One region of the Paraburkholderia sp. SECH2 genome, then DNA from elsewhere that is predicted to be linked to it. Evidence: riboswitches for the same ligand, from Rfam matches in the RefSeq annotation. Region 1 holds a riboswitch; the other holds the start of a gene.
What was found. Region 1 has a riboswitch for thiamine pyrophosphate ahead of thiC (phosphomethylpyrimidine synthase ThiC). Riboswitches for the same ligand answer to the same signal wherever they lie in the genome.
Positions count from the first base shown of each region.

Region 2: linked by a shared signal. The riboswitch ahead of M0D66_RS27935 (FAD-dependent oxidoreductase) and the one ahead of thiC (phosphomethylpyrimidine synthase ThiC) in region 1 are both predicted to bind thiamine pyrophosphate.

Region 1 is NZ_JALPRH010000020.1:134,072-138,487, reverse strand. It holds gene M0D66_RS27525 (cytochrome b/b6 domain-containing protein) at 1-26, opposite strand, end outside; gene M0D66_RS27520 (thioredoxin family protein) at 72-902, opposite strand; gene M0D66_RS27515 (hypothetical protein) at 1,093-1,560, opposite strand; gene M0D66_RS27510 (GreA/GreB family elongation factor) at 2,089-2,499, shown strand; TPP riboswitch at 2,653-2,771, shown strand; gene thiC (phosphomethylpyrimidine synthase ThiC) at 2,864-4,416, shown strand, end outside.
Region 2 is NZ_JALPRH010000021.1:59,409-63,824, forward strand. It holds gene M0D66_RS27930 (ABC transporter ATP-binding protein/permease) at 1-1,012, opposite strand, end outside; TPP riboswitch at 1,375-1,497, shown strand; gene M0D66_RS27935 (FAD-dependent oxidoreductase) at 1,727-2,857, shown strand; gene thiS (sulfur carrier protein ThiS) at 2,942-3,139, shown strand; gene M0D66_RS27945 (thiazole synthase) at 3,179-3,994, shown strand; gene thiE (thiamine phosphate synthase) at 3,991-4,416, shown strand, end outside.

The DNA.
Region 1 (4,416 bases):
TTGCTAAGAGCATGAGGCGTGGCCATGAGAATCTCCGATGAAATAGGGAGCGCTGCGGGGTCGTCTCGCGCTCAATTGCAGGCGGCGAGCTCGCCCACTTGCAGCACGTCGCCGGTCGCAGCGTTTTCGACAAAGGCGACGACGCCGAAGTGGTCCGCCGGAGCATTCGCATCGGCATCGTCGATACGGATATCGCGGCGGATTTGCGCGTTACCGGCGACCAGCGGCACGGGTCCGATCCATTGCCGCACGACGCGTTCGTGATGCAGCGTTGCGCCGCTGTTTTCCCCGGCTCTGACTTGCGAGTTCAACGCGTTCTGGTAAACCGCGATGTAGGCATTCAGCGGGGCCGTGGTGTTTGCCGCCTTGCTGGTGAATTGCGCGTCGACATTGAAGGCGCCTTTCGCCTGAGGTTTCAGTTCAAGCGCCACGTTCGCCTGCGCCGGTTCGGCAACGACCTGGCCGATGCGGCTCTGGAAACTGTCGCGTTGCGACCAGCTGCGCAGTTCGCGGCCTGATACGAAGATTTCAGGCGTATAGATGGTGTGGCCGCCGGCGAGGTCGGTGAGGGTCTGCTGACGTTCAGTAAAGCGATGTTGCGAGAAACGGTCGGTCCAACCGAGGCTATTCCAGTAGTCCACATGCAGCGCCAACGGCACGATGCTTTGGCTTGCACCACTGTTTTTCCACTGACTCAGCCAGTTGTCGGCGGGCGGGCAGCTGTTGCAGCCTTCGCTGCTGTAGAGCTCCACCAGCGCTACGCGGTGCGATGGGCTGTGCGACGCACACACGGCGCCTGCTGCGCTTGCAAGGCCACTGGCGAAGAGGGTTGTCAGCGCTACGGCTAGCGCGATTGCGCGAGTGACATACCGATTGCCTCGGCGGGTTCGTGCGGTTTGCATGGCGTGCTCCATCGGAATCTGCACGTTTGTCGAACCACAAGCCCGCTTATGACAGCCGGTTTTGAATTTTTATTTTTGTCTGCGTTGCTCGCCTACGGTCGAGACCGTTCCATGCTGTTTATCCCCGCGGGGCGCGGTGTGTCTGTACGCTTGCGGGCGAACCGCCCCAAAGCGCCCCGCGGAGGGTGTCTCAGTCGTAACTCACGACAACCGTCACCCGGGTATCCTGCCCGGCATTCTTCGGTGCGAGCGACAACACGCCGCCGTCGCGGCCAACGCGGTAGTGGCCGTCGCTAGCCGCACGGAACACACGTCCGCGGCTGTCGACAAAACGCTCAGTCAGCGCGTCACCGTTACGCGCTGTCGCGGCGCTATTCACCTGAAGCGCGACATCGGCGCCCGTCGCCACGCCCGGCTCAGCGCTAAAGATCAGCGTGACCGCTGAACCCGACTGATCAAGCCGCGCGCTCCTGGCATCGACACGCGCCCCGGCGGGCGCCACCGAAATCTCCAGTTGCGACGCCACGATCGCGCCCGAAAAACTGATCGTTCCGCCATTCGCGGCCACCGCCGGCATTGGCGCCGCAATGAGCGCAACCAGCGTTGCCGTCGCCGCGACCGCGCTGAGCCCCTCAAACCGCCCCATTCCAGTTTTCATCAGCACCTCTCCTTAAGCCGTCTCGAATCGCATCGCGCCATTGACGCGCTGCCCACCGCCGCTCACTCGACTGGGCAACGGCCGCCCCTACAGGCGGATTAACGGCAGCGCGACGGCGGTCTTGAACGACCCCGTGCGATATCGACACGCCGCAACGCGTATCCACGGCGCCTCCCAGCGGCGATTAAGAAGACGCCCGGCCCGTGCTAACATTCACCTTTCGATTGCGTCGATCAAGCTTGCTTTCCGACGCTCCCGCACTACTTTTCATACTCTGCCGGCTACCCCAATGCGCGTTCCGTTTTCCCGAGCCCTCACCCGCTTGCGCCCCCGCCGCGCAACCGGCTGCGCGCGCGTGGACATCGCGACGCCACACGCCGGCCAGCCGTCCCGAACGCTCCCGCTTCTCGCCGCCCGGCGCCCGATCTGACGCATTTCCCCTCCATTACCGGGGCCGCGTCGTCGGGCTCCGGGCTGATCTCATCCGTACGCCATTCCCTTACATGCAGATCAATTGGAGAACCCGTCATGAAAAAGACGAAAACCTGCTACCTCACCGAACTCGACGTCGCCCGTCTTGAAAAGCACGCAGCCGCGCCCGGCGCTGACACCAAGCTGCAAGACATGCTCGACGACGTCCTGGAGCGCGCTGTGATCGTCGAATCGCGCGACATCCCCGCGAACGTCGTCACGATGAATTCGCAAGCCACGCTGGTCGATGAAACCAGTGGCGAGCAGATGACCTGGACCGTTGTCTATCCGCCCAACGCGGACTTCGCGCACGGCCGCCTGAACGTGTTTTCGCCGGTCGGTCTTGCACTGCTCGGCGCCAAACGCGGCGAGCGCATCCGCTTCACGCCGCCGAGCGGCACGGAGAAGGTGTTGAAGCTCGAAAAGATCCTGTTTCAGCCCGAAGCCGCCGACGATTTCACGCTGTAAGCCAAAGCCATTCACGACGCAGAACGCTGCGCCGCATCATCCCCGGCAGCCCTATCACAATAAGAATAGTGCGCGGCTGACGGGCGTTATCTCCGACATCTGACTTTTTCAAGACGGGTTGCCAAGCAGCGCCCGGGCGGTGTATCGTGTGCGCTGCTAACGCGGGGGTCCTGCGTAGCGCGGAGGTTGGAGGTCCGTGTTGCGTGGGTGAGAAATACCCTTTGAACCTGATCTGGATAATGCCAGCGCAGGGAAGCGTACGGATTTCGCACCTGGTCTACCGTTTCATCTCTCGCGAATTCCGACAACTTCCGTCTCGTCTCCTGCTTAGCGGCCCCACATTGCTATGCCGAGGAGATAACGCATGAACGCCAACCCGAAGTTCCTTTCCGCCGACGCCCACGTCGATGCCGCCGCTGTCGCGCCGCTGCCGAATTCCCGCAAGGTCTACGTAACCGGCTCGCGGCCCGATATCCGCGTGCCGATGCGCGAAATTTCCCAGGCGGATACGCCGGATAGCTTCGGCGGCGAGAAGAATCCGCCGGTCTTCGTCTACGATACGTCGGGCCCCTACTCCGATCCGGAAGCCAAGATCGACATCCGCGCCGGTCTGCCCGCGCTGCGTCAAGCCTGGATCGAAGAGCGCGGCGACACCGAAGCGCTGACGGGTCTCTCGAGCGGCTTCAGCCGCGAACGCGCCGCCGATACCGCGACTGCCGATCTGCGTTTCAAAGGCCTGCACCGCACGCCGCGCCGCGCCATCGCCGGCAAGAACGTCTCGCAGATGCACTACGCGCGTAAAGGCATCATCACGCCGGAGATGGAATACATCGCGATTCGCGAGAACCAGCAACGCGCCGCGTATCTGGAAAGCCTGAAGACGAGCGGTCCGAACGGCGAAAAGCTCGCCGCGATGATGGGCCGCCAGCATCCGGGCCAGGCGTTCGGTGCGAGCGCATTCGGTCCCGATGGCCTGAAGGAAATCACCGCGGAATTCGTGCGCGAAGAAGTTGCGCGCGGCCGCGCGATCATCCCGAACAACATCAACCACCCGGAAAGCGAGCCGATGATCATCGGCCGCAACTTCCTCGTGAAGGTGAATGCGAACATCGGCAACTCGGCGGTGACCTCCTCCATCGGCGAAGAAGTCGACAAGATGACCTGGGCGATCCGCTGGGGCGGCGACACGGTGATGGATCTGTCCACCGGCAAGCACATTCACGAAACACGCGAGTGGATCATCCGCAATTCGCCGGTGCCGATCGGCACGGTGCCGATCTATCAGGCTTTGGAGAAGGTCAACGGCAAGGCCGAAGATCTGACGTGGGAAATCTTCCGCGACACGCTGATCGAACAGGCGGAACAAGGCGTCGACTACTTCACGATTCACGCGGGCGTGCGTCTGCAATACGTGCCGCTCACAGCGAAGCGTATGACGGGCATCGTCTCGCGCGGCGGCTCGATCATGGCGAAGTGGTGCCTCGCTCACCACAAGGAAAGCTTCCTGTACGAGCACTTCGAAGACATCTGCGAAATCATGAAGGCGTATGACGTAGCCTTCTCGCTCGGCGACGGTCTGCGCCCCGGTTCGATCTACGATGCCAACGACGAAGCGCAACTCGGCGAACTGAAGACGCTCGGCGAGCTCACGCAGATCGCGTGGAAGCACGACGTTCAAACCATGATCGAGGGCCCCGGCCACGTGCCGATGCAGTTGATCAAGGAGAACATGGACCTGCAACTCGAATGGTGTGACCAAGCACCGTTCTACACGCTGGGACCGTTGACGACCGACATCGCGCCGGGCTACGACCACATCACGTCGGGCATTGGCGCAGCGATGATCGGCTGGTTCGGCACGGCCATGCTCTGCTACGTCACGCCGAAGGAACACCTTGGGCTGCCGAACAAGGACGA
Region 2 (4,416 bases), on a different contig from region 1:
CAACGAGGCTGCCGTAACTGTTGATGAACCACGAAAACGAATCGCTGACGGTACCGAATGCGCTCGAGATCTGCATCAGTACGCCGAACGTGAAAGCACCCGCAAAGTAGCGGGGCGCGGCGACCACCAGCGGAAAGATGATTGCAATCTGGCCGTAGAAAGCCGTCACGAAGGTGAGCCGCTTGGTGTACTTCATCACCTGCCACCAGTTGTCGCGGATGCGGCCGAACAGCGAGTGCGTGTTCTTCTTCTCGGTCTCCATGCCGTTGTAGAAGGCGATCTGCTCGGCGTTTTCACGCAGACGGATCAGGCCGAAACGGAAATCCGCCTCGACTTTCTGTGCCTGGTAGTTGATCGACACGAGCGGATGGCCGACCTTCTGGATGATCACTGAGCCGACTACCGCGTACAGCGCTGCGGCCCACACCATATAGCCCGGAATCTGCACCGGCATGCCGCCAAGCGAAACGGTCAGCGCACCGGCCAGCGACCACAGGATCGTCATGAACGAGACCAGTGTGACGATCGTGGACAGCAGGTCGAGGGTCAGCGAGAGCGTGCTAGTGGCGAGTGATTGCAGGTCGTCGCTGATCCGCTGGTCGGGGTTGTCGGCGAGCCGGTCGCGTTCGATCCGGTAGAAGGCGCTGTCGTGCAGCCATTCGTTGAGATAACGTGTGGTCAGCCACTGGCGCCAGCGGAAGCCGAGCATCTGGCGTAGATAGCGGCCGTACACGGCAAGGATGATGAAGCCGAACGCGAGCCCCGAGAACACCATCAGCAGGTGCGGGAAATCGTGCACGTTCTTGGTTTGCAGCGCGTTGTAGAAGTCGGCGCTCCAGCGGTTCAGGCGCACGTTGATCCACACGATGAGCAGATTCATCACGATGATCGCGATGAGCAGCGCCCACGCCGTTTTTCGTTCTTCGGAAACCCAGTAAGGTTTGATCAGGCTCCATGCGGAGACTTTTTCGTCCGGCGGCAGCACGGGGCTGGAAGCGGTATTCGGTGTCATGAGCATCCTGGTGAAGTGCTGGCCCGCGTCGGGCGGCCCCCAAGTCGGGCCGGCCCCACGGCGGGTTTGCGGTGCGTGCCCCGGGCGTCGTGCTCGACGAACGCACGTCCGGGTGAGCGACCGATTCTGGCGCGAAGCCCTTAAGTGAAAATTAATTTCCGCTCAGAGGTCCCGCCTCGATGCCGCTGGCGCGCGGGCGGCGAAGCATGTCGCCCGCGCGCCAGCGGTATCCGGTCCTGGCATTGTGCCAGAGCGCTGCATTCGGCCGTATTGATGAATCGAAAGATAGTGACGGATCAATGGCGTGTGACGGCAGAGGCCGTTGGTTTGCGGGCGCCGCGCCTTTTATGGTCTAATGACCTTCGACGAAACAGGGGTGCTTTGCCCACAGGCAGCGTGATTTCACGCAGCGGCGGCGAGGCTGAGAGAGACCCTTTGCACCCGATCCGGGTAATACCGGCGCGGGAAGTTTCCGGAAGCAGCCAGTCTTCCATTCCCCGCCGGGCGGCGTCCGTCATTGGACGTGCTTATTGCCCGGCCGGCCTCACCCGCCGGTTTCGTCCTGGGTACGTGCGTTTTTTTGCCGTACGGAAAGGACTCGATGACCGCCTATTCTTCAGACATGTGTTTTGCTCGTCACCGCGTTTTCGTCGGTTGTGCCGGCGCGCCGGGCTGTTTTAGCGTTGCTTGCCGTTGTGACCCGGAGCGCACGCGATGAATCGTTTAGCTCGACCCGATTTCGCCGTGCTCGGCGGTGGGCTGTGCGGGCGTCTCGTCGCGTGGCGCCTCGCCGGTGAAGGGCATCGCGTGGCGCTCTATGAGCGCGGCGACGCCGCAGGTACGCAATCCGCGGCCTGGGTCGCCGCCGCCATGCTGGCGCCGCTCGCCGAAGCCGCCAGTGCCGAACTGCTGATCACCCGTCTGGGCGCAAGTTCGCTCGACACCTGGCCGCGCGTGCTGGCCGAATTGCCCGAACCGGTGTTCTTCCAGCGCAATGGCACGCTGGTCGTATGGCATCACGCCGATCGCACCGAAGCGCCATTGTTCGAACGCCGGGTGCGCTCGAACGCGCCTGCTGAGTTGCTCGACGGCGGCTTCGTGACGCTGGCGGGCGCTCAGGTCGGCGCTGCCGAGCCCGCGTTGGCGGGCCGCTTCAACCAGGGCTGGCTGCTGCCGCGCGAAGGCCAACTGGATAACCGTCAGGTGTTGACCGCGCTCGCGGCAGGCCTCGCCCAGCGCGGTGTCGAAACGCACTGGAACACGCCAGTCGACGATCATGCGCTGCCGGCCGCACGCATCACGATCGACTGCCGGGGTTTGGGCGCGAAGCCGGTGCTGCCGACGTTGCGGGGGATCCGCGGTGAAGTCGCCCGCGTGCATGCGCCGGGTATCAAGCTGACGCGGCCGGTGCGTCTGCTGCATCCGCGCTACCCGCTGTATATCGCGCCGAAGCAGGACGATCTCTACGTGATCGGCGCGACCGAAGTGGAAGGCGAGGACATGTCGCCGGTCAGCGTGCGCTCGGCGCTCGAGTTGCTGAGCGCGGCGTTTTCCGTGCATCCCGGCTTCGGCGAGGCCCGCATCCTCGAACTGAATTCGCAGTGCCGCCCGACTTTGCCGGACCACCGTCCGGCCTTGCTGTGGGATGGCGCGCAGACATTGCGCGTGAACGGCCTGTACCGGCACGGCTACATGATCGTGCCCGAAGTCGCCGACGAAGCCGTGCGCTTCGCCGCCGCGCTGCTCGACGGCCGCATCGGCGACGCCGATGCTTTCGCCGACTGGCAAAATGCCGCGCGCTGGAGCGAGCTGTTTCAACTGGACGCCACGCGGGAGCCGGCATGAGCGTTGCGCGTCTGCCGGCGAAATAACCGCAGGCAAAACAGGCGGACGTCGCTCCCCCAATCGATTGAACCGTATTCGAACACCATGGACATTCATATCAATCAGAAGCCGTTGTCGTTGCCCGAAGGCGCGACTGTCGCCGATGCGCTCGCCGCGTTCGGCGCGCGTCCGCCGTTCGCGGTCGCGCTGAACGGCGATTTCGTCGCACGCACCCAGCATGCGGCGCGCGCGCTGCAGCCGGGCGACAAGCTCGATGTCGTGCAACCCGTGGCCGGCGGTTAAGCCCCGCGCCACGCCTTGCCGGAGACCAGGATTATGCAAATGACTGCCCCCCAAACCGCCGACGCGCTCACGCTCTACGGCCAGACTTTCGCGAGCCGCGTGCTGCTCGGCACCTCGCGCTATCCGTCGCTGCAATCGCTGTCCGATTCGATCGACGCGGCGCAGCCCGGCATGGTGACCGTCGCGCTGCGCCGGCAGATGAACGAAGGCGGCGCCGAAGCCGGTTTCTTCGATCTGCTCAAGCGCCACGGCGTACCGCTGTTGCCCAATACCGCCGGCTGCCTGACCGTCGGCGAGGCGGTGACGACCGCGCATATGGCGCGCGAGATTTTCGAAACCGAGTGGATCAAGCTCGAACTGATCGGCGACGACTACACGCTGCAGCCTGATCCGGTCGGCCTGATCGAAGCGGCCACGCAGCTGATCAAGGACGGCTTCAAGGTGCTCCCGTATTGCACCGAAGATCTGGTGATCGGCCGCCGCCTGCTCGATGCGGGCTGCGAGGCGCTGATGCCGTGGGGCGCGCCGATCGGCACCGGCAAGGGTGTGATCAATCCGTACGGCCTGCGGGTCTTGCGTGAACGCTTGCCCGACGTGCCGCTGATCGTCGACGCCGGCCTCGGCGTGCCGTCGCATGCGGCGCAAGTGATGGAGTGGGGCTTCGATGGCGTGCTGCTGAACACCGCCGTTTCGCAGGCGACGCACCCCGACGCGATGGCGCGCGCCTTTGCGCTGGGCGTCGAAGCGGGCCGCCAGGCTTTTCTGGCGGGGCCGATGGCCGAGCGCGAAAGCGCGCACGCGAGCACGCCGGTGGTCGGCATGCCGTTCTGGCATCAAGACGGGAGCACCGCATGACGCAAACTTTGCCTTTGACTGGCCGCGACCTCTTCTGGCCGCCTGCCGATGAACTCACCGAAGCCGCCGAGCGGATCCGCGCCCGCCTGGGCGAGTGGCCGCCAACCCACGCGCCGTGGCGCATCTGTCTGACCGCGCCGGACGAGCCGAACGGCGGCGACCTGATCATCGTCGCCGACGCGCAGCAGCATGGCGAGCAGGTGGCGCGCTGGCAGGTGCAGGGCGCAGGCGTGATCGTCGCCGCTGAGAACGCGGCGACGCTGCACTTGGGCGGCGAGAAATACAGTCTGGAAGGTCATCTGGCCGAAGACTGGATTTCCGCGCTGGCGGCGTTTCTGGACTGCGGCTTCGATCCGCACGACGCGCTGGTCCTGGCGCTGGCGTGGCGCGACGGCGACGAAACGAAAGCGGATGACGCCTTT